Regions from separate parts of the Pontibacillus sp. ABV4_188 genome, predicted to be linked through region 3. Evidence: riboswitches for the same ligand, from Rfam matches in the RefSeq annotation. Region 3 holds a riboswitch; each other region holds the start of a gene.
What was found. A riboswitch is a leader RNA that binds a small molecule or an ion and turns the genes downstream of it on or off. The one in region 3 is predicted to bind thiamine pyrophosphate.
Positions count from the first base shown of each region.

Region 1: linked by a shared signal. The riboswitch ahead of thiT (energy-coupled thiamine transporter ThiT) and the one ahead of ACYX4O_RS05375 (ABC transporter substrate-binding protein) in region 3 are both predicted to bind thiamine pyrophosphate.
Region 2: linked by a shared signal. The riboswitch ahead of thiW (energy coupling factor transporter S component ThiW) and the one ahead of ACYX4O_RS05375 (ABC transporter substrate-binding protein) in region 3 are both predicted to bind thiamine pyrophosphate.

Region 1 covers NZ_CM149975.1:1,526,621-1,537,350, reverse strand. The annotation lists gene ACYX4O_RS07775 (ATP-binding protein) at 1-2,764, opposite strand, end outside; gene ACYX4O_RS07770 (NADPH:quinone oxidoreductase family protein) at 3,003-3,989, opposite strand; gene ACYX4O_RS07765 (TetR/AcrR family transcriptional regulator) at 4,131-4,718, shown strand; gene ACYX4O_RS07760 (methanogen output domain 1-containing protein) at 4,735-5,391, opposite strand; gene thiT (energy-coupled thiamine transporter ThiT) at 5,677-6,267, opposite strand; TPP riboswitch at 6,356-6,456, opposite strand; gene ACYX4O_RS07750 (hypothetical protein) at 6,797-6,982, shown strand; gene ACYX4O_RS07745 (MFS transporter) at 7,650-8,846, shown strand; gene ACYX4O_RS07740 (hypothetical protein) at 8,926-9,057, opposite strand; gene ACYX4O_RS07735 (tetratricopeptide repeat protein) at 9,074-10,171, opposite strand; partial or broken gene ACYX4O_RS07730 (helix-turn-helix domain-containing protein) at 10,181-10,327, opposite strand.
Region 2 covers NZ_CM149975.1:1,422,266-1,432,995, forward strand. The annotation lists gene thiE (thiamine phosphate synthase) at 1-559, opposite strand, end outside; gene thiM (hydroxyethylthiazole kinase) at 556-1,344, opposite strand; gene thiD (bifunctional hydroxymethylpyrimidine kinase/phosphomethylpyrimidine kinase) at 1,344-2,159, opposite strand; gene tenA (thiaminase II) at 2,152-2,850, opposite strand; TPP riboswitch at 3,024-3,130, opposite strand; TPP riboswitch at 3,526-3,635, shown strand; gene thiW (energy coupling factor transporter S component ThiW) at 3,721-4,209, shown strand; gene ilvA (threonine ammonia-lyase) at 4,723-5,709, opposite strand; gene leuD (3-isopropylmalate dehydratase small subunit) at 5,753-6,343, opposite strand; gene leuC (3-isopropylmalate dehydratase large subunit) at 6,491-7,909, opposite strand; gene leuB (3-isopropylmalate dehydrogenase) at 7,978-9,084, opposite strand; gene ACYX4O_RS07210 (2-isopropylmalate synthase) at 9,098-10,642, opposite strand; gene ilvC (ketol-acid reductoisomerase) at 10,629-10,730, opposite strand, start outside.
Region 3 covers NZ_CM149975.1:1,060,742-1,071,471, forward strand. The annotation lists gene ACYX4O_RS05350 (ABC-2 transporter permease) at 1-133, shown strand, start outside; gene ACYX4O_RS05355 (GntR family transcriptional regulator) at 133-498, shown strand; gene ACYX4O_RS05360 (ABC transporter ATP-binding protein) at 1,153-1,887, opposite strand; gene ACYX4O_RS05365 (ABC transporter permease) at 1,880-2,650, opposite strand; gene ACYX4O_RS05370 (thiamine-binding protein) at 2,647-2,940, opposite strand; gene ACYX4O_RS05375 (ABC transporter substrate-binding protein) at 2,946-3,935, opposite strand; TPP riboswitch at 4,055-4,163, opposite strand; gene ACYX4O_RS05380 (Gfo/Idh/MocA family protein) at 4,456-5,436, shown strand; gene ACYX4O_RS05385 (Gfo/Idh/MocA family protein) at 5,450-6,493, shown strand; gene ACYX4O_RS05390 (DUF5412 family protein) at 6,761-7,339, shown strand; gene ACYX4O_RS05395 (hypothetical protein) at 7,440-7,817, shown strand; gene ACYX4O_RS05400 (N-acetyltransferase family protein) at 7,955-8,497, shown strand; gene ACYX4O_RS05405 (hypothetical protein) at 8,978-9,223, shown strand; gene ACYX4O_RS05410 (hypothetical protein) at 9,267-9,968, shown strand; gene ACYX4O_RS05415 (hypothetical protein) at 10,029-10,337, shown strand; gene ACYX4O_RS05420 (PAS domain S-box protein) at 10,476-10,730, shown strand, end outside.

The DNA of each region.
Region 1 (10,730 bases), 470 kb from region 3:
CCGTAAAACCATCTATACCTGGTAAGTTAAGATCAATTAAAATAAGGTTAGGCTCATGGGCTTGAGCAAGGTCAATTCCCATCTCCCCTGTGGTCGATGAAATCAACTCAATTTGCTCATATGTCTCTAATATACGCCTAACTAGATTTAAGTTGGCGGGATTGTCTTCTATATACAAGACCTTTTTCTTTTCAGCAAACTGTATAGGAGCGCTATTCCGTTGATCATACCATTGTGCTGATAAGCTATTCGGTTGATCTACAAGGGGAAGTTCAATCCAGAAAGTACTCCCTTTACCTGATTCACTTGTTAAAGAGATTGAACCATCCATTAAGGACACTAGCTGCTTCGATAATGTTAATCCGATTCCAGTTCCTTCTACAATATCATTACTTGGAACACGGGTGAATGGCTCAAAAATACTGTCCATTTCCTCTTCCACAATTCCTATACCTGTATCTGTAACAGAGAAAGAAACTTTATCATTTTGAACATGGCAAATAAACGAAATTTCTCCACCTTCACGATTATACTTTACAGCGTTAGACATTAAATTTAGAAGAACTTGTTTCAGCCTCGTTCGATCTGCAAACACAAATTGACTGTGACAAGCACATTCATCAACGATCAGTTTAATATTTCGCTTTTTAGCAAGTGGTTGTGTAATACTAACAACTTCATCAATTACAGGAGAAACCTCAACAGGCTCAATGGAGATCGACATCTTCCCTGACTCCACTCGAGCTAAATCTAAGATATCATTGATAATGGTTAATAAGTGGTTGCCTGCTTTTATTATTTCCTCAACACTCTCGTCTTGAGTCGGGCTTAGCTTGTGGTCACTGTCATACTGCAGAAGCTGAGCAAATCCTAAAATTGCATTCATCGGCGTTCTCAATTCATGACTCATACTCGAGAGAAAATCCGATTTAGCTTGACTTGCACGCTCGGCCTCTTCTTTTGCATCCCGAAGAGATTTCTCCATTTCCTTTAATGGGGTAATATCTCGAGCTGTTAAAACGAAATGTTGAAATTCTCCAGACGATTCAATTATCGGGGCAATCCTTCCTTGGAACCACCTTGTTCCCGTCAACGTCTTTATAACATATTCAATATTCTCTGCTTTTCCCGTTTTGTTTACGTAGTCGATTGTTTCCATAAACAGATCAGCCTCATCTTCAGAGAAAACTTGATCGATTGTAGTTTGCAGAAGTTCGCTTTTAGGCTTAGAAAGCTTTCCCTCGTCATTCGTCCATATATTGAGATAGGTACCTTGTCGATCCAACTGCATAATCACATCATCAATAGACATAACAAGTGCTCGAAGATCACCTTCTTTAGAACGAATCTCTTCTTGAGCTTCTTTCAGTGCTTTATTAGAAAGTCCTAGGTTTTGGCCCATTTCAATTATACTTTTAGACGTTTCATCTAACTCGTCAATATCAAAGGCTCGTCTCCTTTGGAAATAGTTCCCTTCTCCTATTTCCTTCACCATTTGGTTCATTTCTACGAGCGGCTTAGAGATCGTTTGACTTACCTTCCGTGAGTTCCGGTATAAAACGATGAAGAAAAAGATATAGAATAATATCAAGCCTAAAATCATAAGGGCACCAATTTTCACTAACTTCCCATTCATTGTGTAAACATCTTCAAAAACAGCAGACTCATCTACAATAATTAAAAAGCGCCAACCTGTTCCTTCGACGGTCGACCAAGCTGCAAACTTCTTCTCACCTTCCCACTCTAAAGTCTTCAATCCATTTTCCTGACCGACTAATACTCTTGCAAGCGACTTTGCTTGAGAATGTACTAACATATTGTATGTACTTGGCTTATAAATATCTCCAGTACTTGAATCACCATGTCCCTGATCTTCAAGCGCTTCTACCCCTAACAATCTTTCAGCATCCTCAGATAAGGCTAAGATCTCAGCATCATCTTGTACAAGCATGCCCACCCCTTGCCAAGGAAGATCGAGGTCCTCGATTTTATCTCCAATTGTACCGATTGTTATATCCATCCCTACTACTCCCTCAAGTTGGTCCTCGTTGTACACAGGTGCAATAGAAGAGAAGGTCCAACCATTCCCAGCAGGATCCCAATAAGCAGGTGTCCACAATGGTTCTCGATTCTGATTATGGTCTGCGTCAGCTCTATAATAAAAATTAAATTTTGTAATATCCAGATCAGACTCAAATTCAAGTTCCATTCCATCTACAAATGGATAAATGATATTAAGTGAATCAGAGGTATTAAAATAAATGGAGGAGGCTAATGGCTGTGAGTTATAAATATTCTCCATTAACTCTTGGCTCTTCAGTAACTGAGCTACCTTTTCACGATCCTGTCCCCCACTGGTACTATAAAAAATCGCAGCACCACCATCAGGGCGATCTTCATCTGTATATAGTACCCCTTCTTCTGTTTCTTCGAGTCTATTTATATCATTTTGAATCGAATCGTCTATTGAAGTGGGTTGTTGGAATGATTCTTTTATTTCTTCTTGAAATAACTTCGTTGCATTTGAAATGGAGCGAACTTGATTTGAGATGACTTCTGCCTCTCTTGAAGCAGACTCTCTCATGTCTTCTTCTGCTTCATTTTTTATTAGGTCTATCATTTCATTCTTTGACCATTCGCTTGCTACAAAGTAAATACTGACAAACGCCAGTTCTACAACTAGCAAAGGGATCAAAGCGACTTTCAAAAAATTTTGCCAGACCCATCTTGTCAGAGGATAAGTTGAGTGTTGCTTAAACTTCATCACCGTAAACTCCTTATTACCTTTATGTCATTTATGACTATGCTAATATACAGTCTTTTCCTATTGTAAGGTCTTTTCCCCTAACAGACGAGCTTTCTTTCTACCATTCACCCTTACTTTTTATATTTTCGGGGACAATTGTTGACTTTTTAAGCAAAAAACAGTACTTCCCACTACATTATACTATTTAATGTCACAAAAAAAGCCCTTCCATTATAGAAGGGCTTCTCAAAAATTATTACATTTTTACAATTGTGCGACCTTTCACTTTGCTTTGTAAGATGTCAGTGAGCGTTTGTGGAAGTTCGTCTAACGTAATTTCATTCTCTATTTCGTTCATCTGATCTGGCTTTAAGTCAGTAGCAAGTCGATCCCATACTTGTTTACGCATATCCATTGGGCAATAGACAGAGTCAATTCCTAATAGATCAACACCTCGAAGTATGAATGGCATTACCGTTGTCGGCACCTCTACACCTGCGGTTAATCCACTTACTGCAACAGAACCACCATATTGAATAGAAGCTAAGACACTTGCTAATGGTTTACCTCCAACAGGATCAACAGCGGCTGCCCATTTTTGTGATTGGAGAGGGCGTACTTTCTCAGGTGTTACCTCTTCACGGGAGATAATCTCTGTAGCGCCGATTGAACGTAAATAGTCATGTTCAGACTCTTTACCTGTAGAGGCAACAACGTGATACCCTTTCTTAGAAAGCATGGCAACAGCCATACTACCTACGCCACCTGTTGCTCCACTAACAAGTACAGGTCCATCTTCCGGTGTTAAGCCATTCTGTTCTAAACGGTGAACAGATAAAGCTGCAGTGAAACCGGCTGTACCGAATGTCATAGCTTCGCGAAGGGATAATCCCTCCGGTAATGGAACAACCCACTCAGCCGGAACACGTGCGTATTCACTAAACCCACCATCATGTGAAACACCAAGTCCATAACTTGTTACAATAACCTCATCCCCTTCTTGATAACGATCATCATTTGAGGATGTAACTGTACCAGCAAGGTCAATTCCAGGAATGATTGGATAATCTTGCACGACTTTGGCTTTAGGATTTGTTGCTAGTCCATCTTTATAGTTTACACTTGAATAGGCTACCTGTATGGTCACATCACCTTCTGGAAGCTCTGATTCTTGTCGTTCTACTACGTTCGTTGTAACTTGATCTTGTTCTTTTGTAGCTAATAAAGCGCGGAATGTCATAATCTAATTCCTCCTCTTTATAGGTTAGTCTTTATTTTCGATTCACTTTTTATTCTGACTGGTCAAAATAAATATGTCAATTAATTTGTCCCAACGGTATAATTTTTATACAATGATGGTACTATAGATAATTCGGAGGCTGACATGAAAAAAAGAGAGCAACAACGAAAAGAACAACTGCTTCAGGCAACTTTTGAAGCAATAGCAGATAAAGGGTATAGCTCGGTTACACTTCAAGACATCTCGAATTATGCAAGCGTCAGTAAAGGCGTGACCAATTATTACTTCAAAAATAAAGAAGATGTCTTCGCTCATCTATTAGAATGGCTAACCAACAAGATTTATCAAAAAGAAGCAAATGCAGTGCAACACGCTCATACTGCAGATGAAATGTTAGCCGCCTATGTGAACGCTGTATTCGTTGGGCCGAGGGAGAATGATCGATTTTACAAAGTATATCTGGACTTCCTTTCTTACGTTCCTAAAATCCCCCGTTTTCAAGAAATCAATCAACGTTTTTACAACAATTGTTTTTCTATTGGACAATCTATTATTTCTAAAGGGAAAAGTGAAGGAAAGTTTTTAAATGTAGACACTGAAAAAGGACCTAAAGCGATTCGAAGCCTAATTGATGGCTGCATTATTCAATGGGTGATGAGCGGGGACCATAGTCTGCATAAGATGTATAAAGACTTATGTTACGAATCCATTACAAATATGCTTAAAGATTAAAAAAAAAGAGACTTCCTTAGCGGAAGTCTCTTCTGTTCTTATTATCTTGCATATGAATCTGGGAACGAAGGTCTTCTATTTCTGAAACGAGGCTAGCGATCATCTCGTCGCTCTTACGTAACTCTTCACCCAACATCTTAATGGTATCTTCTTCCCACTGGAACGGATCTCCATTCTCAGGAGTGACGGGCAAATTCGAGTATTCTTCCCCACCCTGCTCTTCGTTCTCATTCAAATGAACCACAACGCGACAATGGTCGTCACCAACAGCAATTCGTTTATCAAGTTTGACTTTTGAGTACCCAAAGTGCCTAGAAGCAATCCCCCCTATTACACTAGAAGTCATCTGACACAAATGAGGCGCATCTTTCACCATATCTCCAAATGGACATTGATTTCCTTTAACAACAATTCGTTCAGGTGTCACTTCTTCTATCTCAAAGTGACCTCCAATATCATTCTTAATGGCAAGGATTACATTGACATATTGATCAACAGACCGTGTAGATTTAGCATCTACATATTGTCCCTCCATCCATTCTCCTGCTCGAATCCCTAGTTGTTTAATATATTCTTCGGCACGATCACCTATTGCTTTTTCATGTAGTGTTGCATACTGAGTAAGAAGTTTAGAGAGAAATGTTTGCGCCGTTAATGTTTGATTTTGACTCATTTGTTATTTCCCCCTTTAAGATATATTCCACATACACCTTTACCCTATTTATGGAATTATCAACCTTATTCTATTAATTATTTAAAAAGCTTTTTTATATATAATTCCACCTATTTCCAAAGGGATGAATCTCTCTTAGACCTTCTATATATTTAACTCGTAAATAAAGGCCTTTTAAGGCTAGTACTTCCTCAATCAAGCTGCTCTCAAACTCTATATTCAAACAAAAACGTGCCGCAGAGTAAATTTCCCTGCGACACGCAACTAATAAATATTGTTATAGAGTTAGGCGGATTTAATAGATTCGGATCCTCCAAAATGGAGTAACTTTGGCTGTTTGTATAAGATAATATTCAATATTACAGCGCTAATAATGAAAGATGGGAGCATATACCCGATGTTATACGTTAACGAATATATCCAAACAGGTGTGCCCTCAGGTGCAAATGAAGAGAAAAATACAATCCCGCCTATAAAGTGACTCATGAACCGAAGGCTACTACCAACTAGCGTCCCTAAAATAATATAAAACGTAAATGATTTTGCATGCCCTTCACGGACAGCTTTTAGAGCTGGTTTTGCGAAGATCCCGGCTACTCCGACCACTGTATATGCAAGTGGATAGTCCATTACATACTGCACAGGATGAACGATGAACGGGTTAATTAATGAGTTAAATATACCCACTAACAGACCTGTAGTTAAACCTCCTTTTAACCCCCAACGGTAAGCCATAAAGAAAATCGGCACCATAGCAAAAGCGATAGATCCACCTTGCACCCATAATGGAATCGTTAAAAATGGTAAACTTAGAACAGCACCTAATGCAGCAAACATGGCAATCTCCACCAAAAACAGGATTGAATTACGTTTCATCTTTACTCTCCTCCTTAAAGATAAATATGTACATACAAAAAAAGCAATGCAAGGGAGAGCTTTAAGATAAAAGTCCATTTGCATTGCGCCATCACTAAAGCCACATCCCTACGCTAGTACTAACTAACAGGTTCAAAGGGTCAGAACAAAGCGTTCAATCTCAGCCTTCAGGCTCCCCTTGTGGTCTTCTTTCTTATGCTTTTTTCGTTACTCCTATTATAGGTGAAGAAATTAGTGGACTCAAGTCATCAATATAAAGATTCTTCTATTTTCATCCAATATTTTCATATTTATTTCATATTTATGTGGTATACTAACAAGTGGGGTTTCATACTTTACTTATAAAGTTTTCTCAAAACCCTCATCCAAACATCCATTCTATCCTTCTCTATCTCTTCTACTTGCGAAAAATCTCCTTTATTAGCTCATATCGCTGTTTCTTTTTACCTAATTTTCGAGAATACACTTTTATTTCCTTCCTTTTGCTCCATCTACCCCACATCAATGTCCCAAAGAAGTTTACAGACCCTTGTATTACAATATAATTAAGTACTACAGCACTCATTTTAGCTGGTTAGTCTCGTCTCAAGATGTGCGTAGCTTATTAAATAGCGCGACAACGCTTCTAGGCGATGCTTTCTACTACGGTAATGGGTTCATTAACGTACAAGAAGCAATGAACGCAGCTACTACTACTTTTGCAGTAGCACAATAAATGAACTTTCCCCTTCGTTCCCCGGATCCTTCCGGGGAATTTTTTTGGCTTTAAGGTTTAATATTGTTATATTTTCAAGTATAGGGCAGATTGTTGAAGATATGAAGCATAGACATGTTAGTGTAAATAGGGTCGTTATTTTGTTGAGAGCTTGGGGTGTCTGGGGAACGACTCGCTTTCCGCGGGCGAGCTGTCGAGCTTCCTCGGGAAAACCACCCTGCGGGATCTCGTCGACCTCTTTCTCCCGCAGGAGTCTCCTCGTTCCCCAGACACCCCTTACCAGATTAAGTATAACGTCCCCTCAGCTCGAGTATGGCGGTGATCCAATATCCCCCTCTTATGTAGCATGCTTCCGTTCTACTATATATGGCAAAGGTGGTTCGGGGAATTGCGAGACTCCTGCGGCACTAGGAGCCTTGGGGAGACCCCACAGAGAGCGTAGCGAACGAGGAGGCTTCCCAGCTCGCCGCGGAAAGCGAGCGATTTCCCGAACCGCCTTACCCGCAATCTGAGCAAACGGAAGCATTCTCTCAATTTCGAGTCTTTCTTATACGGAACTCTTTAGGAAGCATATGCCTTTACAAAGATCCTTGATAAGCCTATGATGTTCCTTGGTGTTTATAATCGAGATTCCATCATGTAACAAAACACCACAGGAGGACTTATTATGACACAAACAAAATCACCGATATGGACGAAAAGCTTCCTTTTTATTTCCTTAAGCAATTTCTTCTTATTCCTAACCTTTTATGCCTTGTTAACCACATTACCAATCTTTGTAACAGATGATTTACAAGGAACAGAAGCACAAGCAGGTTTAATTGTTACATTGTTTTTACTATCAGCGATACTTGTGAGGCCTTTTTCTGGAAAACTACTAGAAGACTTCGGAAAGAAAAAAATGCTTCTCATAAGTCTTTTACTATTTATGTTGACTACCTTCGTTTATGTAGCAGCAACTAGTTTTTACTTATTATTAGCTTTACGATTCTTCCACGGTATCTGGTTCGCGATAGCCACTACAGCAGCTGGTGCAATTGCTGCAGACATTATACCAGATAGCAGGCGTGGTGAAGGACTTGGATATTTTGCTATGTCAATGAATCTTGCTGTTGTCGCAGGTCCTTTTTTGGCTTTATCGCTTTTAAACTGGATCTCTTTCTCAACACTCTTTATTGTACTTGGATCCCTTTTAGCAGGAGCTCTCTTTTTCACTAGCTTTGTAGCTGCTCCTGTTATGAATGAACCTTCTAAGAAGAAAAAAGTAACGCTGCATGATTTATTTGAAATAAATGCTTTACCCATCGCATTAGTAGGAAGTTTACTAGCTTTCACCTACTCTAGTGTTATATCTTATATTTCTATTTATACGAAATCTCTGGGATTACTAGAAGCAGCAAGTTTCTTCTTTGCTGTATTTGCTGTTGCAATGCTTATTTCGAGACCGTTCGTTGGGCGTATCTTTGACTCTAGAGGCCCAAGCATTGTTATTTACCCATCCCTAATTCTCTTTGCTTTAGGTTTATTTACACTAAGTATGACGACTTCTTCCTTTATGCTCTTGCTGTCAGCTACACTAATCGGTCTAGGCTACGGAAGCCTTGTCCCTTGTTTCCAAACACTAGCTATTCAGTCTGCTGATCACCATCGAAGCGGACACGCAACAGCAACTTTCTTTACACTCTTTGATACAGGAATTGCAACTGGCTCTTATGTTTTAGGTGTCGTAGTCTCCCTACTTGGATATAAACCTTTATATTTTGTAATGGGTCTGTTTGTGTTTATTGTTATGTATCTTTACAAAGTTATAAATAATAGAAGAAGGAATTCAATCAAATCAAGTTCCCCCGTTCACTCTTCCTAAGAAGGATTGCAGTGACCTAAACACCTTCTCTATTACAGACTAAAATCCCCTAGCTCTTAAGAGCTAGGGGATTTTAAGATTAAATATCTGTCAATTCAATTGTTGTCGGTTCTGGTTCTTCATCAAGTGCTAATTGAGTTGCCGAGAACCCTCCTAGTGCTGAGAATGCAATTGCCCCTACTGCCAAAACTGAAATCATCCATTTTTTCATACTTCCCACTCTCCCTCTACGTAATTGATAATTTTTTATATGATTCATTAGCTAGAGTTAAATAGTAACAAGCATCCTTATACCTTTTGTTTTTTTGTAAGCATTCAGCCAACAGTTCACAGTATAGTCCGATATAAAACTGGTTTTCATTATCGATAAAATAAGGAATAACTGTCTCTTTTAAATAATGCTCTAGACTAATGAGATCCTCAAGAACCCGGTATTTATATACCTGAAAATAATAGCGTAGGATTTTGAAGTCGTTTTGTTGTTCGATCATAATCAATCCTCGATCGATCCATTCCAACGCCCTGCCCCGTTCACTTAGCTCAAAAAGTGACTCCACAATGGAAGCAATACTAGTCAACTTTCCTTTTACATTATAGTTATCTTTATACACTAGACTTTTCTCAAAGTAATCAATTGCTTTTTCATGATGGTTGAGAGCTGCATGAAGCGAACCTAAATTATGGTAAGCAATCCCTTTTAAATAAGAGCTTTGCAAGTTTCCTGCTGCCTTTACAGCTAGTTGAAAGCACTGTTCTGCTTGTTCAAATTGGTGAATTCGCTTATAGCATATTCCAAGTAAAACCTGGCAATCACCACTTCGTTTAAAGTCGAATTGGACTGTATACAGGTTTAAGGCTAACCTAGCGTAATGAAGCGATAACGTCACATTTTGAAGGGAAGATTCATTAATAGCTGATATAAAATACAAATCAGCCCGCTCATGATCACTAAGTGTAATTTGATGAGCAAGTGCTAATGATTTCTTATAATACTGCTGAGCTTCTCTGAATCTTTCTTGCATATTATGATACAGTCCAGAGAATTTCATATAATAGTACTGATGCTTCTCTTCAAATAGGTCCTGCATCCTTTCTAACTTATCTAATAAAACGGGTACTTCTGAAAAGTGACGCATCAACAAATGATAGCGAACCTCATACAACTTAAACAAAGCTAGTATACTCGGAGTTGAGAGTGTGCTCATTTTTTGCTTTAACTTTACATATAATTCTGTTGCTTGGTCCGTTTCTCTATGCATAATTACGGTGTACCACTCGTGTAGTTCTTGTTCGAGTAACTCTTCATCTACACCTTCTTCAAGCACTTCAACTGGAATATCCAGGCGATGTAAGAGCAGCTGAACAATTTCCTCACTTGATTTAGTAAGCCCATTTTCGATCTTACTTAAATAAGAAATTGAACAAATTCCCTGAGCCGTTTCTTCAAGAGTACGATTTTGGTTTAACCGATGTAATTTAATTGTTTTTCCTACTTCAGACCCTTTTAAGATTTAATATCAACTCACTCTCTAGTGAAGCAACATCCTTTGCTAGAGTATATGCTTCAAATGTTCCAACTACCCCTCTCACAACCGTTTACTCATTTGGGAAAGCAAATCTATAAATATAGCCATAAAGACTGGATTATATCTGCAATTTTTCCCAAACATATTACGAATATAGGATGTAAGTTATATTCATCATAATCAATAATTAGAAATATATCAATATTCTGATAATTTTAGGTACTAGAGTACTAGTTCTTATGGCCCGAAACCTTACTCCGCTAGGTTCATTCGAACTATAAATTGATCGTAACCTTTTTATCACAAGTATGTTTAACAATAGAGCAGTAATCATGAACACTCAAAGCTGAGAGAATGT
Region 2 (10,730 bases), 360 kb from region 3:
CGTCTGCTCCTGCTTGTAACACTTCTTTTAGATTGTGCGTGGTAATCCCTCCGATGGCGACGATCGGGAAGTTTGGGGCTGCTTCTCTAATCTTAGTTAAGCCCGCTAATCCTATAGGTGTTTTTGCGTCTCGTTTTGTTGAGGTTTGATAGATTGGACCCACTCCAATGTAATCGATAGAATCAAAGGGTGCGCGTCTGGCTTCTTTTACTGAAGTGGTAGAAAGGCCTATAATCATCCCCTTACATCGATACACAACTTCTTGAATATCTAAGTCATCTTGCCCAACATGAATTCCATCAGCATTTAATTTTAGGGCAAGGTTTACGTCATCGTTAACGATAAACGGGATCTGGTGCTCCTGGCAGATGTGTTGCAGATCTTTGGCCAATTGGATTTTCTGATTACCTTTAAGTGAATCAGCCCCTTTTTCCCGAAACTGAAAGCAAGTGATCCCACCATGAATGGCTTCACGTAAAATGTCTCTTGGGTCTCTTTGACAATCTTGACTTCCCATAATGAAGTAAAGTTTTAATAGAGATTTCATTTCACCTTTCATCTTGCTTCTACTTTCTGACGCTTCAAAACATCTTCAGGTCTGATGTTGTAAAGGGCATCGAGGAAGTGAGGGTGAAGAGTTCCTGGGCCCTGCACATGGGCATTTTCAGCGGCCATTTCACTTGCAATCGTATAGACAGATATTGCCTCTGTGGCTTTCTCAACATTTGATCCTTCAAGAGAAAGAAAAGCCGTAAGAATAGAACTAAATAAGCAGCCTGTCCCTGTAATACTCCCTAAAAGTGGGATACCATTTTGGCAAACTACGGTTTCTTTCTTAGTGGTGATCACATCTGTTTCCCCGGTAAGAACGATTAAGCAGCTGAGGGAGGCGGCTGCTTGTTGGGCAAGCTTCACAACGTTCCCATCTCCTGTTGAGTCTACACCTCTTGATTGCCACTGATCCTCACCAATTAAGGCTGCGATTTCACTAGCATTTCCCCGGATTGCAGTAATCTCTAGTTCATCTAGAAGTCTGTGACACGTTTCGAGACGAAACGAGGTAGCACCAGCTGCAACAGGGTCTAAGACAACAGGGATTCCTTTTTCGTTGGCAGCCTTTCCTGCCAGGAGCATGGCTTCTATATCAGTAGAGGAAAGGGTCCCGATATTTAACAGAACACCACTTGTCATACTGGCCATATCTGAAACTTCGTCTAGAGATTTAGACATGACAGGCGCTGCTCCAATAGCATATAATCCATTTGCGGTAAAATTCATCACAACCTCGTTTGTAAGGTTATGAATAAGTGGCGTCGTTTCTCTTAAGGTTCGTAAGTAAGACATTACACATATTCTCCTTCCTGTTGGTTCTTTTTATAAGCCCAGTGGTTCGTAGGGCCTTGTCCATGTCCGATCTCAAGTGTGTGTTCAATTGCAAGAGAGATGAACTTCTTAGCAACCTTCACGGCTTCTTTTACACTTTTTCCTTTTGCAAGTTCAGCTGTAATCGCAGCTGCATAGGTGCACCCTGTCCCGTGCGTGTGCAATGTATCAAAGCGAGGAGAGGAAAAAGTCTCAAACGTTTCTCCATCGTAAAAAAGGTCTGCCGCTTCTCCATCAAGATGGCCCCCTTTAATCACAACAAAAGAAGAACCAAATTCGTGTACGATGCTTCTAGCAGCTTTGTATCGATCTTCTTCTGACTCCAAACGTTTTCCCGTTAACGCCTCGGCTTCAGGGATATTGGGCGTGACAATCGTTGCAAGAGGGAGTAGCTCATCACGCATCGTTTGGAGTGCTTTTCGATCGACAAGGGCATCGCCGCTTTGGGCAATCATGACTGGATCTACACAAAGAGGCAAGCTAAGGGGGCGGAGGTGGTCCGCTATGGCCTTGATCATTTCCGCATTTGCGATCATACCCGTTTTGACAGCGTGAACGGGCATGTCGCTTGTAACGGATTCAAGCTGTTCTTTTATAAAACTAGCTTCTAGATGGCGAACTCCCGTGACGCCGAGCGTGTTTTGCGCGACAACAGAAGTGATGGCAGACATACCGTATACGTCTAATTCTTGAAAGGTTTTTAGGTCTGCCTGAATACCCGCGCCTCCACTTGGGTCCGTACCAGCAATAGTTAAAGCCCCTTTCACATTACGCATGACGGGTCACCTCCTTGATGGCTGATGTGGGCCATGTTTCTTGTCGGTACGCCATTTCCCAGAATGCCCACTCTAACTGACAGCTTTTTATAAAGGCGTCTTTCATGGCTTTCTTTTCCCGAGGAGAAGCGGTTTCTGCCCATGTGTCTAATTTTGCTCGTAGTTGGTTAGTAGTGGATCTGATTTCATCATTCACATAAAAGGTAATCCACTCATAGAAAGGGTGGTCAGGCGTTGGTTGCACGTGCTCCATTAAATACTCCCCAATTTCAAGATACGTCCATGGACATGGGAGGAGTACAGCCAATATTTGTCCTAGCGTTCCTTCGTGAGCATGGGTCTTCATATGTTTAATATAGTGATCAGCCGTAGGAGGAAGGGGGTATCCTTGCAAATCCTCATACGGAGTATTGATATACGTACATAGATTGTGGTGAGGGTGAATTTCGCTGTGTAGGACAAATTCGATGTTTTCTTTGAAAAAGGTGATATCATCCTTATCGCTGCATTTGGAAATCGCAATTCCATACACATTCATGAACGCATGAAGGTATTCGGCATCTGCTTTTACATAATGAGCTACAGCTTCTTTTGGAAGGTCACCTTCTCCAAGTCCTTTCACGAAAGGATGGTTGAAAATCGCTTGAAAAATTGGTTTTGCATCGTGACGAAGTTGTTCAGTAAATGACATAGTAGTTGCCTCCTGGTTTTGATTTATAGGAAGTGAACCAGGCAGTGAGGAGGGAGGGGGTTGGGGATGGATATAAAAAAACCGCTCCTAGAACTGGAGCGGTTTCGGGATTATAAAGTAATAGATTGAGAGGTCATATGAGAATATACGCCCTCTAATCATTGGTAAAATAAATCCAACCGACTCCACTTCCCTTCGCTGGTACTAACCAGATCAGGTTCAAAGGGACCAAGGATTTCTCCTTATCTCAGCCATCAAATGGGCGCCCCTAGTGGACTTCCTATATTGTACCGATACCTTAACATAGGTTTCCTGGATTTGTCTACGATTAAAAGTGCAGGCGTGGTGCCTAGGACCGTACGGATAAGTCAGCTTTTTGGAAAAGGCGATTAGCCTTTGGAAAAAAGATGACTTATCGCGCTAGGTCCTCCACGCCGGAACTGGATAGGCTCCTCTTGCTACAGGAGTCTCGCAGTTTCACGGACCACCTTTGCGGAAAGGGGGAGAACGGAAACTTGCGATAATGTGGGGGGAGAACCGTAGCAAAACATCGCATTAATCCTAATATTTAGATAGCTGGAATTAGTTGTTAACACTTAAATAAAATAAATTCATAAAAGATTTGCAAAGTTGGAAGGTTGTGTTAGTCTAATAAACAAAGTTTACAAGATTTAAGGATACTACTAGGGGAGCCTGAATGGGCTGAGAGGGGAGCAATGGAGCTTCCTGACTCTTACGAACCTGATCTGGGTCATACCAGCGGAGGGAAGTAGTCAGGCGATACGTCTGTATACTCTACCATTCGAAGTCAGGTCTATTATAGGACCTGGCTTTTTTGTTTCCCCTTATTTAGAAAGGGAGAGGAATGTAATGAACAAAACAAGAATGATCACGACAATGGCGATCTTTGTAGCGATTGGGACGTTAGGGGCGCAAGTGTTATGGTTTCCAGCTGGGATCGCTAAAGCCTATCCTGTACAGCATGTGGTCAATGTTATGGCAGCAGTGACTTTAGGACCGCTACCTGCTGTAGCCATTGCGTTTATGATTGGCATCTTACGTGTTCTTCTAGGGTTAGGGACGCTTTTAGCATTTCCAGGAGGGATGATCGGTGCTTTGTTGGCAGGGGTTCTTTATAAGTTTTCCAAGAGAAAAGGATTGGCTGTTGTGGGGGAAGTGTTGGGAACAGGTGTAATCGGTGCGTTGTTTGCAGTCCCTTATGCGCAATTATTTATGGGTACTTCCGTAGGGGCTCTGGCGTTTTTACCGCCTTTTTTCGTAAGTAGTGTGTCAGGAGCTTTTCTTGGGTGGTTTGTGCTGTCGAGAGTTGGGGAGAGGTTGAGTGTTCGTAGGGTTTGAGGTGTAATGTGTGATGTGAATCGGTTTTTAAGTAAAGCTATGTTGATCTATGACCTTTTATAGTCGATGAGGAGCCAAAAGGTAAGAGAAAGGCTTGGTCAGTGACGTTTTTATTGCCAAAAACCGTAAAAAGGTCATAAAACAACACTATCTACGACCTTTTGAAAGCTAGATACTTCAAAAAGGTGAGAGATAACCTGACTCAGTGACGTTTTATGGTGGGGAGTTTAAGAAAAGGGAAGAGATCAGTACGCGGTGCGCCTAAACCAAAAGAAAAAGCCCAGACCATATTGGACTGGGCTTCTCGTTCACTTGTTTGCATCTAGCTGTTAACCAGGCGCTTCCACTTTTGTTCATCTAGCTGCAGCGCCCAACAACTAGTAGACTTCCCTCACCTCCGGTCGATCAGTCAACATCGATTCGCTTGTCGCTCATCGTGTTTCCTTGATCTCGCAGTGGCTCAAGTCCAGTCTATACGTTGTTAACCGGGCGCTTCCACTTTTGTTATAGCTTTCAAGAAGCTACAAATGAAGGGCTTTTTTGAACGGCTGAGACAGAGGTAGGTTCTTCCTGCTGGCTCAAGTTTTGAATCATGGGTAATCGCGCAAGGTCCATGTTGCCTCCGCTTACGATGATTCCCGTATGATTCGATTGGATGTTGGAACCGTGTTCGAGAACAGCTGCAAGTGCTGAGGCTCCGGCTCCTTCGACAAGTGACTTGTTTCGCTCAAGCATCGTAACGATAGCTTTTGCGATGTGTGTTTCTGACACGGTTACGATCTCATCGACATACTGCTTGATGAGTGGGAACGTGTTTTGACCAGGTTTCTTCACGGCGATTCCATCTGCAATGGTGGAAACACTCTTTAAGGTGGAAGGTCCTTGTTTGTAATACTGATTGTACATGGCACTCGCTCCTGCAGACTGCACGCCGATAATTTTGATAGACGGCTTAACAGATTTTGCTGCAACGGCGACACCACTAATCAGTCCGCCTCCTCCGATTGGAACGACTAGCGTATCAAGGGATGGATTTTGTTCGAGCATTTCAAGAGCAATCGTACCTTGACCGGCCATCACGTCATAGTCATCGAATGGATGAATAAAAACGCTGCCATTTCGGCGCTGATCAGCACATGCTGCTTCAAATGATTCTTGGAAGGATTCGCCGGTCAGCACGATTTCAGCTCCGTAGCTCTCTGTTGCCTTGACTTTAGCCTCTGGCGTATGCTCAGGCATAAAGATTTTCGCCTTGAATCCTCTTTTGGAAGCGGCCAAGGCGACACCTTGTGCGTGATTTCCTGCAGATGCAGCGATGACTCCTCTTTTAGCTTCTTCTTTGGTAAGTTGAGAAACTTTAAAGCTGGCCCCCCGAACTTTAAACGCACCTGTTTTTTGCAAGTTTTCCATTTTGAAATAAACTTGTTTTCCTGTTAGTTCGTTGATTGATGTTGAAGTTGTTAGTGGGGTGCGGTGGACCACGTCTTTAAGATGCTCCATCGCCTCCGTGATTTTGGTTCCGGTTAAGCAATTCCCAATGTCTTCACACTCCTACTTTTTTAGATTCGTATTGCTTGATCTTATTTTCATGGGTGAGGGTGACGGATATGTCATCCCACCCATTGATCAACATTTCTTTTTGGTAATCATTGACTTCAAACGACGTCTTGAATCCTTCATTGTCGTATATAACCTGATTTTCAAGGTGAGCGGTCAAGTGATACGTTTCGTTTTCTGCTTTTTGAATGAGCTGGCTAATCTCTTCTTCTGGTAGCGTGACAGCAAGAATGCCGTTCTTTATGCAGTTATTAAAAAAGATATCAGCAAAACTTGGGGCGAGAATGACTTTGAAGCCATAATCTTCAAGCGCCCAAGGAGCATGCTCACGAGAAGAGCCGCAACCAAAGTTCTCGCCTGCAACAAGAATGGAAGTCCCGTCGTATTTCGGTTGATTTAATGAGAAACCTTCTTTCTGAGATCCATCATGGTGAAAGCGCCAGTTGTAGAAGAGAAACTGGCCGAACCCTTGGCGTTCAATGCGTTTTAAAAATTGCTTCGGTATAATCTGATCAGTATCTACATTGGAGCGGTTTAACGGATAAACCAAACCCTCATGCTTCCGAATCGGTTCCATTGTCTAATCCCTCCTAGTAAAAGGGGAGAGGGCGCTCTCCTACATTAGAGCAGGAAAGCGCGCCAGTCCCCCTTTATTGCTTTAGCGTGATGAATGGTGCCAGACACGCTGTGTTGCTTTAGTGCAGTAAATGGTGCCAGACACGCTTTAGTGTTGTAAAGCTTCAGTGAATTGGCGGACGTCTGTGAAGTGGCCTGTGATGGCTGCGGCTGCGGCCATTTCTGGGCTCACTAGGTGAGTCCGTGCGTCTGTTCCTTGTCGACCTTCGAAGTTACGGTTCGATGTGGAAGCACAGCGTTCACCTGGTGGGATGACGTCATCGTTCATAGCAAGACACATGCTACAGCCCGCATCCCGCCATTCGAAGCCCGCCTGTTTGAACACGACATCTAATCCTTCTGCTTCAGCTTGTTGTTTTACGGATTGAGAACCAGGAACGACAATAGCTGTTACAGAGGAGTGAACGGTTTTACCGCGAACAACTTCGGCAGCTTTTTGTAAGTCACTTATCCGTGAATTGGTACAAGAGCCAATGAAGACGTGCTCAATTGCAATGTCTGAAATGGGCTGATTAGGCTGTAGATCCATATAAGCCAACGCATGTTCAATCTCTGCTTGTTTATTGGCTGAAGTAGCTTCAGCAGGGTCTGGAACCGAGGCTGAGACAGGCAGGCACATGCCTGGGTTTGTTCCCCATGTAACTTGTGGTTCGATTTCAGAAGCATCGATCTCAAGTGTATGGTCATATACAGCACCTTCGTCAGAAGCTAGAGCCAGCCATTCGTCTCTAGCCTTGTCAAATGCTTGACCTTCTGGAACGTGGCGTTTACCGCGAAGGTACTCGACTGTTGTTTCATCAGGGCTAATTAAACCTGCACGAGCACCGGCTTCAATCGACATGTTGCATACTGTCATACGCTGTTCCATCGAAAGGGAGCGAACCGCATCGCCTGTATATTCAATTACATAACCTGTTCCGAAGCGGACGCCATATTTGCCGATAACAGCAAGGATTAAATCTTTCGCTGTAACACCTGTGCCAAGTTCTCCGTTTACTTTCACATTCAAAGTTTTAGGAGGGGCTTGCCACAAGGTTTGAGTCGCTAATACATGTTCAACTTCACTCGTTCCAATACCAAATGCTAAAGCGCCAAATGCACCATGAGTGGAAGTATGACTATCTCCACAAACGATTGTTTTGCCTGGCTGAGTAAGACCAAGCTCAGGACCGATGACGTGAACAATTCCCTGGTCAGGGTGATCAATATCAGCTAAAGGGATGCCGAATTCATCGCAATTTTGCTTTAACGTCTCCATTTGTTTCTTAGAGACGGGATCTTTAATGATATGACGTTCACGCGTCGGTACGTTGTGATCCATCGTGGCGTATGTGCGTTCTGGACGGCGAACGGAACGATCGTTCATCCGTAAGCCTTCAAACGCCTGTGGTGATGTGACTTCGTGTATTAAATGCAGATCGATATAAAGTAGGTCTGGCTTTCCTTTTTCTTGATGGACAACATGTTGATCCCAAATCTTTTCAACGATTGTTTTGGGCTGGGTCATGGTCTCACTCCTTTATGAAAAAATAGGGGAGGGGACGTAAGTTTTTCCTTTACCTTACGTCCATCTCACTAGACGTAACAAGTCATAATACTGTGAGTTGCATCTTGTGCAGTCACTCGCTCTAGGACGAGGCGAGTCATTTCTTTAGTACCGACTCTTTTGCCGCCTTTAATGTCTAAATCGCCTGTGCAGTAGCCATCCTCTAATACTTGTTGAACAGCTTCTTCAATCACGGCTGCTTCTTTTTCTAGTCCAAATGAGTGACGAAGCATAAGCGCGGTTGAGAGGATCGTCGCAAGTGGGTTTGCAACTCCTTGACCTGCGATGTCTGGTGCTGAACCGTGAACCGGTTCGTATAAGCCCATACCGTCTTCTCTTAGGCTAGCAGAAGGAAGCATACCTAGTGATCCCGTTAAGACAGAAGCCTCATCACTCAAAATATCGCCGAACATGTTCTCGGTCACGATGACATCGAACTGTTTCGGGTTCGTAATTAGCTTCATCGCAGCTGCATCGACTAGCAGGTGTTCCACTTCGACATCTGGATAATCTGCTTTCTTCTCTTCAACGACTTCGCGCCAGACTTTGCTAGATTCTAAGACGTTTGCTTTATCAACACTTGTTAGGTGTTTGCGTCTCAAACGAGCGCTTTGGAACGCATTGTCTACAATTCGCTCAATCTCGTCGCGCTGATAGGAAAGGGTATCGACAACTTCTTTGCCATTGTTACGTCGCTCACTCGGGGTGCCAAAGTAAAGGCCACCTGTTAGCTCACGAACGATGAGGAGGTCGCTACCAGCAACAACATCGTGCTTTAAAGGGGAAGCGTGAAGAAGTTGATCAAACCCTTTAATTGGACGAAGGTTCGCGAAAAGACCAAGCTGTTTTCGGATTCCAAGCAATCCCTTTTCCGGACGAAGGTGAGAAGGATTCTGATCCCATTTAGGTCCACCAACAGCTCCTAGCAGAACAGCATCGGATTGCTTACAAGCTCGGACTGTATCTTCTGGGAGGGGCGAGCCATGTTGATCAATGGCCACACCACCAATATCGTGTGTATGATACGTAAACGTGTGGTGGAACCGTTCAGTGACGGCTTCTAGAACCTGTTTAGCTGATTCAATGACTTCCTGACCAATGCCATCACCAGGTAACAAAACGATTTGCTTTTCCAATAGTAGAACCTCCTTATACAGGCGCAGATTGTTTATTTAGTAGTTGTTGATTTAAAATGACACGATTGACTGCGTTTAAAAAGGCATTAGCCGAAGCTTCAAGCACGTCTTGTGCAGCTCCGCGGCCACTTGCTGCCGTTCCATTAACGGTTAGCCTCACATGTACTTCTGCAAGGGCATCGCGTCCTTCACCAACTGAACTCAAGCGATAATCTTCTAAGTGAATATCTTCATGGATTAAAGCCTCAAGCGTGTTATAGATGGCTTCAACACTTCCCTGACCTGTGCCAGCTGTCTCAACGCGTGTATTCTCCGGCGTCGTCATAGCTACTGTGGCAGTAGGGATATTGGCTGAGCTATATTGAACTTGGAAAGCTTGTAATTTATATTTAGCCGCATCAGTTGAGTCGGTTTGAACATCTGTCAAAATTGTAAACAAGTCTTCGTCCGTTACGTCTTTCTTACGGTCTGTTAAACTCTTAAATGCTTTGAACGCTTCTTTAAGTTTCGCCTCAGTAAGATCATATCCTAGGGACTTCACTTTATCTTCGAAAGCGTGACGCCCGGAGTGTTTACCAAGCACCATATTACTAGCCCCGATCCCAACCATTTCTGGTGTGATAATCTCATAGGTGGAGGCGTTCTTCATCATGCCATCCTGGTGAATGCCAGATTCATGAGCGAAGGCATTCTTTCCTACAATGGCTTTGTTGCCAGGGACAACCATTCCAGTAAACTTACTGACTAGATCACTTGTGCGTTTGATTTCGTTTAATACGAGATTGGTAGAGTGCTCGTAGAAATTGTTGCGAATCTGTAGGGCTACAGCCACTTCTTCAATAGAAGCATTCCCAGCGCGTTCACCGATTCCGTTAATAGTTCCTTCAATCTGAGTAGCCCCGTTTTCAATAGCTGCTAACGAGTTGGCAACCGCCATACCAAGGTCATCGTGACAATGAGCAGAAAGGGAGACGCGGTCAATATTAGGAACGTTTTCTTTCACGTATCGGAAAAGTTCTCCGTATTCATATGGGGTTGTATATCCAACCGTATCTGGCAGGTTAACCACCGTTGCCCCAGCGTCAATGACTTTCTCGATGATTCGGACAAGAAACTCTTTATCAGATCGGCATGCATCCTCTGCTGACCATTCAACTTGTGGGAATCGTTCTCTTGCGTAACGCACCATTTCAACAGCTGTTTCAATGACTTCATCTGGAGTCTTCTTCAGCTTATGCGTCATGTGAATAGGGGAGGTAGCTAAGAATACATGAAGACGTGGTTCTGAAGCGTCTTTCAATGCCTCCCAAGCCCTATCAATATCCGATTTCTTCGCACGTGCAAGCCCTGTTACAGAACTATCTTTGACCGTTCTTGCAATTTCTTGAACGGATTCAAATTCGTTTTGGGAGGAAGCGGGGAATCCCGCTTCCATAATATCTACTCCAAGTTTCTCTAGTTGCTTCGCAATCTCTAGTTTCTCTAGTTTATTTAGGTTGACTCCAGGGGACTGTTCTCCGTCACGAAGGGTTGTGTCGAATACCTTAACGTGCGCCATTTGCGACCACTTCCTTTTCTTTTTTAGATTTGGCCTGCTCTTTCACGAAAGGCATTAATTCACGGAGCTCCCTTCCAACTTGTTCAAT
Region 3 (10,730 bases):
TTTTAAAGGTAGTGGTGCGGACAATTTAGCCATTCACATACCGATCCTGCTCGGAGGGATTGTTATATTTGCAGTATTTACGATTATTGCTTATCATATAGCCATTAAACGATTTATGAAAGTGGATATCTAATGAATGTTGCCGTATCACATACCTCTGAAAAACCGATCTACCAACAGCTTTTTGACCAAATCAGTGCTCAAATCCTTAAAGGTGAGATTGAAAAAGGCTATAGCTTACCATCAATCCGACAAGCCGCTAAGGAACTGCGTGTCAGCATTATAACGATAAAGAAAGCTTGGGAAGAGCTTGAACGATGCGGGTTGATCTACACTGTAACCGGTAAGGGTTGCTTCGTAGCCGAACTCTCATCTGAAGAGATCCTTCAAAAGCGCAACGAAATGATTGAAAAGCAAATGGCTGTTGATATTTCGTATTACAAGTCTTTTGGTCTGACTTTAGAAGAGGTTATCGAACTTTTGAAGAAGATTTATTAAAGAGGGATAGGGGGACAAGGGATAGGGGGACAGGTCCCTTGTCCCTTATCTTTTATAGAAAAACACAAAGAAACGTCAGAGATCACATGATCTCTGACGTTTTTGTATGACAAATTAATGAAAAGGTAACAGATCCCTCAAATATTAACCTCATGAAGCGCTAGACCCGTCCCCACGCTTCCAAGGATTTCACTAACCAGTATGATCTAGTAAAATAGAGCAAGAAAAATTTATGATAGAACTAACGATGGTTTAAGCGAGGTATAGGAGGTTTATTGTTGAAGCTACTAAAAAGATTTATTATAGGTGTTCTGGTGTTATTTGTGATATTTTCCATAATAGGAGTAGTTGCATTTAATTCTTTTTAAAAGGGGATAAGGGGACAGGGATAAGGGGACAGGGATAAGGGGACAGGTCCCTCGTCCCTCTGTGACGCTTTCATTGAATTACAGGAGCAAAAGGTAAGAGATCGCGCGCATCTCTTACATTATTAAAGAAAGAACACAAAGAAACGTCAGAGAATCACATGATCTCTGACGTTTTTGCATGAAACAGCATTGAAAAGGTAACAGTTCCTCCAGAAATTAACTTTAGGAAGCACCAGAACCGTCCCCGCGCTTCCCCGCGCTTCATTCGAAAACAACGCTCCGCCCTTCATTCGCCCTTCAAGACTTGATAAATCTCCCGCTTCCACCTAAGCATCCCCTCAGATAAAAGCAGCGACTCTTCGCGAGGCCGATCAAACGGTACCTCAAACTCTTTCTCAACAGTAGCCGGGCGTTCTGATAACACAATGACCCGATCAGACAGGAATAGCGCTTCTTCAATATTATGTGTAACGAATAAAACAGACCGCTTATGCTCCGTCCATAAATCCAGAAGCCACTTCTGCATCTCAAGTCGCGTGAACTCATCAAGTGCCGAGAAGGGTTCATCTAAGCAGATCAGCGGTTGTGGACTAAGTAAGCTCCTTACGAAAGCAGCCCGCTGCTTCATCCCGCCAGATAGTTGATGAGGATAGGCTTCTTCGTACCCTGATAAGCCAGCTTTAGTAAGCATAGTCAAAGCGGCTTCACGATCAGCCTTACCCACGATTTCACTCCCAAGCATCACGTTGTCGACAATCGTCCTCCACGGAAAAAGGGAGGGGCTTTGTGGCATGTAGCTAATCGATCCTCTTGTGCCTATAATGGTATCCCCGTCTAAAGTGATCTCCCCTTGATCGGGTTGATACAGGCCTCCGATTAAGTTAAAAAGCGTACTTTTCCCACTGCCGGAAGGACCGAGGACGGAGACGAACTCCTCGTTTCCGACGTTTAGGTGAATATCATTTAAGATGAGCTGATTGTCGAAAGACTTTGATACATGTTGTAACGTGAGTTCAGCCATCGGTCTCGACTCCTTTCGTTTTCCAGGCAACAACCCGTTTCTCAATGAGTGTAATAAGAGCAAAGAACAGTAAGCTCAATAGCATAATTAAGAAGATGGCCACGAAAACCCGATCTGTTCGGAAGGAAGAAGAAGCGAGCGTCATGTACACGCCAATTCCTTCCTTTGCACCTAACCACTCAGAAATAACAGCTCCCATCACACTGTATGTAGCGGAAATTTTTAACCCAGAGAATAAAGAAGGAAGCGCGTGCGGCCATTCTAGCTTCCAGAACGTCTGTTTCTTCGAAGCGCCTGCCATTTTCATATAGTGAAGCAATTCGGTACTTGTTTGCCTTAAACCATCCATCGTTGAAACAGCGATTGGGAAGAAGCAGACGAGAGTAATGATGATTAGCTTTGGCAACATTCCGAACCCGAACCAAATCACGAGTAATGGGGCAAGCACGATAATCGGGATATTTTGCGAGAAAATAATAAGCGGGTAGAACATGTTGCGAAAGATGGGAATGACGTGAAGCAAGATCGCAACAATAATTCCGACCGAGGACCCGATGAGGAATCCGGTAACAGTTAAGAGAATGGTAGAGTATAAATGGTGGTTATACACCGACCATCCCGCTATTCCTTCTTCCCACACTTGAGAAGGGGAGGGAATGAGCCACTCAGGGATTTCGAACAATCGACTAGCACTTTCCCATAAAATAAAGAGAAGGATGATGACCAACGTGGGCCGCCATCCTCTTAAGACTACTTGTTTCATTGTGAATACTTCTCCGTTAGAGACTCCATTGAAGCGCCGCTAGGTTGATAGAGCACTTTCACTTGGGAAATCACATTTAGACATCCCAGTTCCACCATGCGCTTATTCATCTTTTCAATCACATGAAAAAGCTCAGATAGTTCTCCTTCCATCGTCGTTTCAAGGGGATGGACCTCGTATTTCACTCCTGACTCTTCAATAATCGAAATCGCTTCGTCCACCATCGGAATCGTTGGTTCTCCGTTTGGGGTCTTCGGGATAATTTGAATACTGACTAATGAATTGGCCATTCTGATCACTCCTCTGGTAAGAATTCGTTTGTAAATGCTTCACTTGCTTTAAGCTCTTGATCGAGCAAACCGTTCTCATACATCCAATCGGCATAGTTTTGCCAAGTGGCTTTTTCCTGAATGCCCCACTGCTCCGCGTCGTCCTGGTATTTCGGGGACAGCCACTCCTGACTGGCTTTGACGAGTTTAGGGTCAAGGTCTGGTACGGCGTCTATTAAAATATCAGCTGATTTCTTTGGTTCATCGATCGCATATTGGTAGCCTTGTGACACAGCTTTCGTGAAATCTTTAACGAGCTCAGGGTCTTCATCAATATGCTTCTGGTTCGTTGTGAGAACAGGCGTATAGTAATCTAGTTTCTCCGAGTAGTCAGTTAAGTAGATCATATTTAAGTCTTTGCCACGAAGTTCAGCTTCAACGCCTGTCCAACCGTAGTAGATCCAAGCGAAATCAACGTCTCGCTCAACGGCTGTGAAGAAGTCGGTGTTACCCATATTCACAATCTCAACCTTCTCCGCATCAGCGTTTTCTTGTTTCATAAGAGACGAGATGACTTCTTTCTCAACAGGCGCCCCCCAGCCGCCGTATGTTTTTCCTTCGAAATCTTTTGGTGAGTCTATGTTTTTGTCTTGAGGGGATGCAAACCCTGATGTATTGTGCTGGATAATTGCTGCGATCGACACGACAGGGATTTCCTGCACGCGCGCCTTCGTAAGTGCTTCCTGAGCACTAATGCCAAAGTCAGCTTTTTCTGAGGCGACGAGTTGATCAGCCCCGGCTTCACCTGGCATAATGATTTCCACGTTTAGCCCTTGCTCTTTGAAATAGCCTTTTTCTTTCGCTACGTATAGCCCGGTGTGGTTCGTGTTTGGTGTCCAATCAAGGACAAGCGTCACGTCTTTTAGGGACTCGCCGTCATCGCCATTTTCCCCGCTCGTGCTCGAGCAAGCAGTTAAGAGAACGATAAGGCAAGTCCAAATCATAAGCTTCTTCAAGATGATTCCTCCCTTTTGTAAGTAGAGCGTTAAGAAACGGTAAGGGATTTTTTGAGAATCGTAGAAAATTTTTCAATAAAAAAAGCACCAGGTGCCATACCTAGGGTGCATATCATTAAAAAACGTTTAGATATGTTTCCTACGCTGGTCTCAACCAGATCAGGTTCTAAGGGTCCGTCTGTCTACAAGACGTCTCAACCAGTCGCACTGGTTCCCCTACATGTTACGTGTTTCTATTAAATTATGATTAACGCTCTTCCTAATTATGACTTTGCCACAGTTGTTTCAGAATTGCAAGTGGGACAAGGGGACAGGTACATTGTCCCGCTTATCCCTCCTGTAATCTTTTCACTTCATATAACAGTAAAAAGGTAAGAGAGATAATCGATCTAGATAGCTATCCTTATCCTAAAGTCGGTATGTTAAAATAACACTGTATTAAAGAAGCAGCAAACTAATAAGGGCTGCTTCTTTTTTGTATAAACGACATAACAAGAAACGTGATCGGAGGAGTATACATATGAAAATCATTCGCTGGGGCATTATTGGCTGCGGGGATGTCACTGAGGTAAAGAGTGGGCCGGGATTTCAATTAGCTGCCAATAGTTCACTCGTGGCTGTAATGAGACGAAATGGAGAGCTGGCGAAAGATTACGCGGAGCGTCACAATGTGCCAAAGTGGTATGACAAAGCGGAGGACCTTGTCAATGATTCAGAGGTAGATGCAGTGTACATCGCGACACCACCAGGCTCTCATAAGGAGTATACAGAAATGGTAGCGAAAGCGGGGAAACCTGTATACGTTGAGAAGCCAATGGCCCTAAATACGGAAGAGTGCCAGGCCATGATTGACGTTTGTGAGGAGCACGGTGTGCCTTTATATGTTGCGTATTACCGCCGTCGATTGCCTCGTTTTCTCAAAGTAAAAGAGCTGCTCGATGAGGGCGCGATTGGCGATGTTCGTTTTGTAACGATGGAGCAGACGCAAAGGCTTTTAGAAAAAGACGAAAACGGAGAATGGCCTTGGAGAGTGCGCCCTGAAGTGAGTGGTGGAGGTTTATTTTATGATGTGGCCTCTCATACGCTCGACCTCTTTGATTATTTGCTAGGACCCATTGAAGACGTGAAGGGGTATGCAGCCAATCAGTCAGACACCTATCCTGCTGAAGACAGTGTAAGTGGTAGCTTCCAATTTGAAAGTGGGGTTATGGGGACAGGCGTTTGGAATTTTGCCTCCTATAAGAACGAGGATCAGAACCGAATCGTTGGGACAAAAGGGGAAATCGTATTCTCAACATTTGATGAAGCACCTGTGAAATTGATGAACCAATTTGGTACAGAGGAATTCCATATCGATCGCCCAAGTCCGATTCAGCAGCAGCTGATTCAAACGATTGTAGATGAACTCATAGGAAAAGGACAGTCGCCTAGCACGGGGCGTTCGGCACTGCGCACGAACCGAGTGATGGATAAAATGGTTCAAGGTTACTACAAGAGATAAGGGGCGGATTCACATGAACGGGAAACTTAAAGTTGGGATTATTGGCGCAGGTGGCATTGCCAGAAGTGCCCATATCCCAAATTACCTAAACTACGGCGATGGGGTAGAAGTCGTAGCGGTGGCGAACCATAATAAAGATAAGGCTCTAGACTGCGCGCAAGAATTCTCGATTCCCCATGCATACGAAGACTACCGTGATATGCTTCGTGAAATGGAGCTAGACGCCGTTAGTATCTGCACACCGAATGCGTTCCATGCCGAGCAAGCAATCGACTCGATGCAATCGGGGTGCCACGTTTTATGTGAAAAGCCACCTGCCATTTCAGTGCATGATGCAGAACGAATGGAAAAAGTGGCGAATCAAACAGGCAAGCATCTTATGTACGGGTTCCACTTTCGTTTTCGTCCTGAAGTAGAGACGGTGAAGCGATTCATAGATGAAGGCGAAATGGGAGAGATTTACGCAGCTGAAGCCAAATGGAACAGAAGGCGTGGCATTCCAGGTTGGGGTGTTTTCACGAATAAAGAGCTTCAAGGAGGCGGCACTTTAATCGACAATGGCATCCATATGCTTGATGCGGCCCTTTATTTAATGGGCTACCCTGAGCCGAAGACGGTCCTAGGCGTTACATACGATAAAATTGGGAAGCGGCCAGGGGTTGGGCTCCTGGGCGAGTGGGATCACGAGAATTTTTCAGTTGAAGACATGGCTCGTGGCATGATCACGTTCCAAAACGGCGCCTCTCTTTTATTCGAATCCTCGTTTGCTGCAAACATTGCCGAGAAGGATGACAGAGTCCTTAAAGTAATGGGAGACCACGGGGGAGCTGATGTGTTTCCGCTGAATATGTATCAGGAGAAGCACGGAACGCTTCTTGATTTTACTGCTCCCTATGTGGATAAAGGCAATGCGCATAAAGAAATGGTGCATCACTTTGTGGAATCCATTCTCACTGGTAAAAAAATGAACCTACACGCCAATCAAGGAACCCTTGTTCAAAGAATTATTGAGGCTTTATACAAATCAGCTTCAACTGGACAAGCGGTGGAGATGTAAAAGGCCATATGGCTTTTTACATGGAATAGAGTAACCTACGAAAAAGACCAAATCGGTTAGATTTGGTCTTTTTCTTTAATAGAAATGAATGGGGCTTCAACAATCCTACACAATCACTATACCCGGAATAGCATAAGGAATTAACAGAGCTTGGGCCTTAAATTTCTTTAAGAAAATGTGATTTAGGAAGCAAATTGCCTAATTAGATCGTTGTTATTTTATGTTAAAATGATTGGAGTTTGTGAACTATGTTCGAGATAACTGTCATTGGCTGAGAACGGAGGAATGAAGATTTTGATTTTATTTGGTTTCTTAACATTTTTTGTTACCGCTATATTATTGTTAATTTTATGTATAAGGATCATAATTTCTTTCGTAAAAAAGACATCTTTTCCTAAAAAATTATTGATCACAACATTGTGTGGGGTTATTTTGGTTTCTTCAATTTATGTGTCTGAAACATACTTTTTTACCTTTAGTGAAATTGATAGAGAAAACTCCCAAAAGGGACCTGGACCTGTAACATCACCCACAGATGAATATACTGCTAATGCTTATTATGAACCATATGGCGGTGCAGCAGGTGGCGTTAACGTTTGGGTTGAGATCACAAACAATAAGGAAAATAACAAAGTTCATACTGTTTATTATAGCGACGCTAAAAGTAATTTTTCTATGAAATGGGTAGATAAGGATACATTGTTCATTTTAAATAATGAGCCTGAATATCCAAATTCAAATAGAAGTATGGAATTAGAAATTGGGAAAGAGATATATGATGAAACTGGTTTGGTTTGCAGAAGTTTGATAATGAAAGATGAATATGAGACTTGCTACCAAAACTAATGGCTATCGCACTATCGGGGGCGGTAGTTGGACAAGAACAGTCGCTTCTTTTTAGTAACAGAGCAGTAAAATTCAAATAAGAGTAAAGGAGGGGTTATGTTTGAAACGAAAGAAAAAATTTTTATTGTTGTTCTTGGCGATTATAGGTATTTTCTTACTTATTTCTAAATGGGATTCAATATATTTAAGAACCCAAACACCCATCCTTAATGATGCTGGTATTTATATAAATGATATCAATGAAGACAGGGAAGAAAGTGAACAAAGCACTGTCGGCAAAGAGGATGTTGAGGTTTTAGTTAGTTATACAGGGAATCATATGTTTTTAACTAAGACTTATGTAAATAATGAATTTGAAAAAGCCTTTCTGACTCAAGCAAGCAAAACTGGATTTTTAGATTGGTCGTATCACACTATTCCTTTTATGCCTGATGCTGAAATAATAGAAGAAGCATTTGAAAAGTGGAATTTTCAATAACAAAAATGCAAGGTTTTTAACTAATATGAGCTAAGCTCTTCTTGAAGTAGCGGGTGCGATTCTTTAACAAAAATAGTTGTCTTTTATAATCTAGAAAGTTACGAGGGGCGATGTGATGACTTAAGAGGGGGGATAATATGATAGTAAACTCAAAAGAATATGAAGTTCGTAATCTCCATTACATAGTGAGATCTGCACAATCCGAAGACGCGCAAGCTTTATCTGAATTAAGGTTACAGATAGATGGTGAAACGGAAAATTTGGATAGAGTTAAAGGGGAAGCGTACATAACCGGAGATGGGTTCAAGGATATTATTAAAACTGACTCAGAAAGTTTAAACAATCTTTTCTTGGTAGCTGAAGTAAATGGAACCCTTGTTGGTTTTTCTAGGTGCGAAGGAAATACATTAAAGAGAAGTTCTCATAAGGTAGAGTTTGGTGTAGGTGTACTCATGGCTTATTGGGGATATGGGATAGGAACGAACTTCTTAAAAGAATGTATTAGTTGGGCAGATGCAAATAACATAAAGAAAATTACTTTGAATGTCTTGGAAACAAACGATAAGGCAATAAATCTTTATAAAAATTATGGATTTAAGGTTGAAGGTTTGTTACAAAAAGATAAGTTATTATCCGATGGTAATTACTACAATACGTTATTGATGGGGAGATTAAATTAATTATAAGCATGATAAGGTCTAGCCTTATAGAAACGGGGGCTTTAGTTGAAGATCATACACACGATGCGAAATAAAAAGAGTAAGCAACAGTCGGTTGCATACTCTTATGGAGTAACTAATCATGAAGCCCTTATAATGTCGGTCATTATTTCTCAAGCATTAGTGTATTGTCATTTGTGCCGCATTTAGTGCATTGCACCCATAGTCTGGTGGCTGTTTTATCACTAAATTCATTCGGATCTACTTTTAGAACGGTTTGCTTATCATGCAGGCAATTTGAACATCTCTTAATGATGGTATCACCTATGGAGAACTTTGAAATCAAGTACTCACCTCATTAACTTATTTTATAAAGGTTTACTATACAGCAATATTAAAACTCATTCAATGGTGTTTTTTGGTAGGAAATATGAAGGTATTGGGTTCTTTTAAATATTAAAGAAGCATCGATTTAATGAAAGGTTTCCAGGAGGATTAAATTTGAACAAAAGTAAGATAAAAGTAATTATTAAAGTGATATCAAGTTTAGGCTTCCTAATGTCGGTCTTTTATAGCTTTATGACAATAATTTTATTAGATAGTGTGACACCTGAAAATGGAGGTATGACTACTGCGGAAAGGGTTCAAGCTTTGTTTCAAGGTTACTTTTCCCCATACGTTGCATTACTATTTTTATTCGTTTTTGTTAGCGTAACAGTTAATAAGGGTTCTCTTCTTAGGAAGTAAGTAGTTCAATTCAGAGAAAAAAGAAAATAGCTAGGAGGAACACATGAGTGCTTTAATACATACCGTCCTTCACTTTTTAGTGGGTGTAAGTCTTTCCTATATTTTGTTTAATGAGGATTTCGTATCGAAGAGAAAGCGTAGTATAGTATTTTTATTTGGAGGTGGATGTGCTGTATCACCAGATGTAACAAAGTTCTTTGGTGATTTATATGGGCATTCAGTTTTTCTCGTACCACTATTTGGATTGTTATTCACAATAGTTTTTCGTGTAATTATGAAAGATTTTCCATTTGCGAAGACGTGGGTTATTTTTTCAATAACTGTATTGTTCGGTCACATTTTCATCGATTTTCTTGGCAATGGCGTTGCTTTCCTTTTTCCTTTTATTGAAAGTGAATTTGATTTTCATATAATTGCGAGTGTTGATTTAGTAATAACAATCATCCTGTTTACTAGTGTTACGATGGGACTTCTTTATAAAAAGGGTAAATCTATTATTCTTGTTGGTGCTCTAGTTATCCTTTTATATTGTGGGTTTTTATCGATATCTAAACTTCAATTGGAACGTACATTAGAGGACAGATATAATGCTAATAACATAGAGTTCTTACTCACTTATCCCGAATTTAATGAATTTGGTTCTTGGGGGTTTCAGGTTAAAACGAACGAGGTGTGGGTGGAAGGCTTTTCTTCTATCTATAAGCCCCAGGTCCATATTAAACGTGAAAGAGAAGTAAGTTTATAGTTACACTTTCCGACAATCGGGCATTTTTTAACAAGGGGGGATACTTTGAAGGCCTTTAAAATGTATATCGGAGTGTTTCTATCTTCGATCATTTTCGTGCTCATCTCAAGTGTGGTGGTTGGGATCAGGGTTGAAGATCGGATTGAATTACAATCTACTTTTCCTTATGAAGTTGGCTTTCCGATCCCGTTTGTAACATTAAACCATCCAACAATAGACCCGCCTCTACCTTATACATATAGTGGGAATTGTTGTTTTAGAGATTATTCTTGGGATAAATATTGGTATTCAGTAATACTAACATTTATTTCTCTGATCATAGTAATCAAAATAATTAAAAAGATTTATATGAAATTCTTCTTAAAGTAACGAGTACAATTGTTCAATGAGGAACGATTGTTTTTTTACTACGGGATAGAAACCATAGAAAGCAATGCTTTGACAAGCTGTTTGTTTCTTGTCCAAAGGATAAATGAAGTGTATCTTATAAGTAGAGGGGGGAAGAAAATGAATGATAGCATTTCGAAAGTAGATTATCGTCAGGTAATTGAATACTCTCTTGACCCATTGATTATTCATACAGATCATAAAATTCGTTATATAAACAAAGCTGCTGAAGACTTCTTTAGAACCAATAAAGAAGAAGCCATTGGATTAAGCCCATTAGACATTTTCCAAGAGTCCTCAAAAGATGCCATTCAACGGAGGATTCAATCTGCTTACCACGCTCCGGCTGAGGTAATCGAAGAAACCGTTTATAGA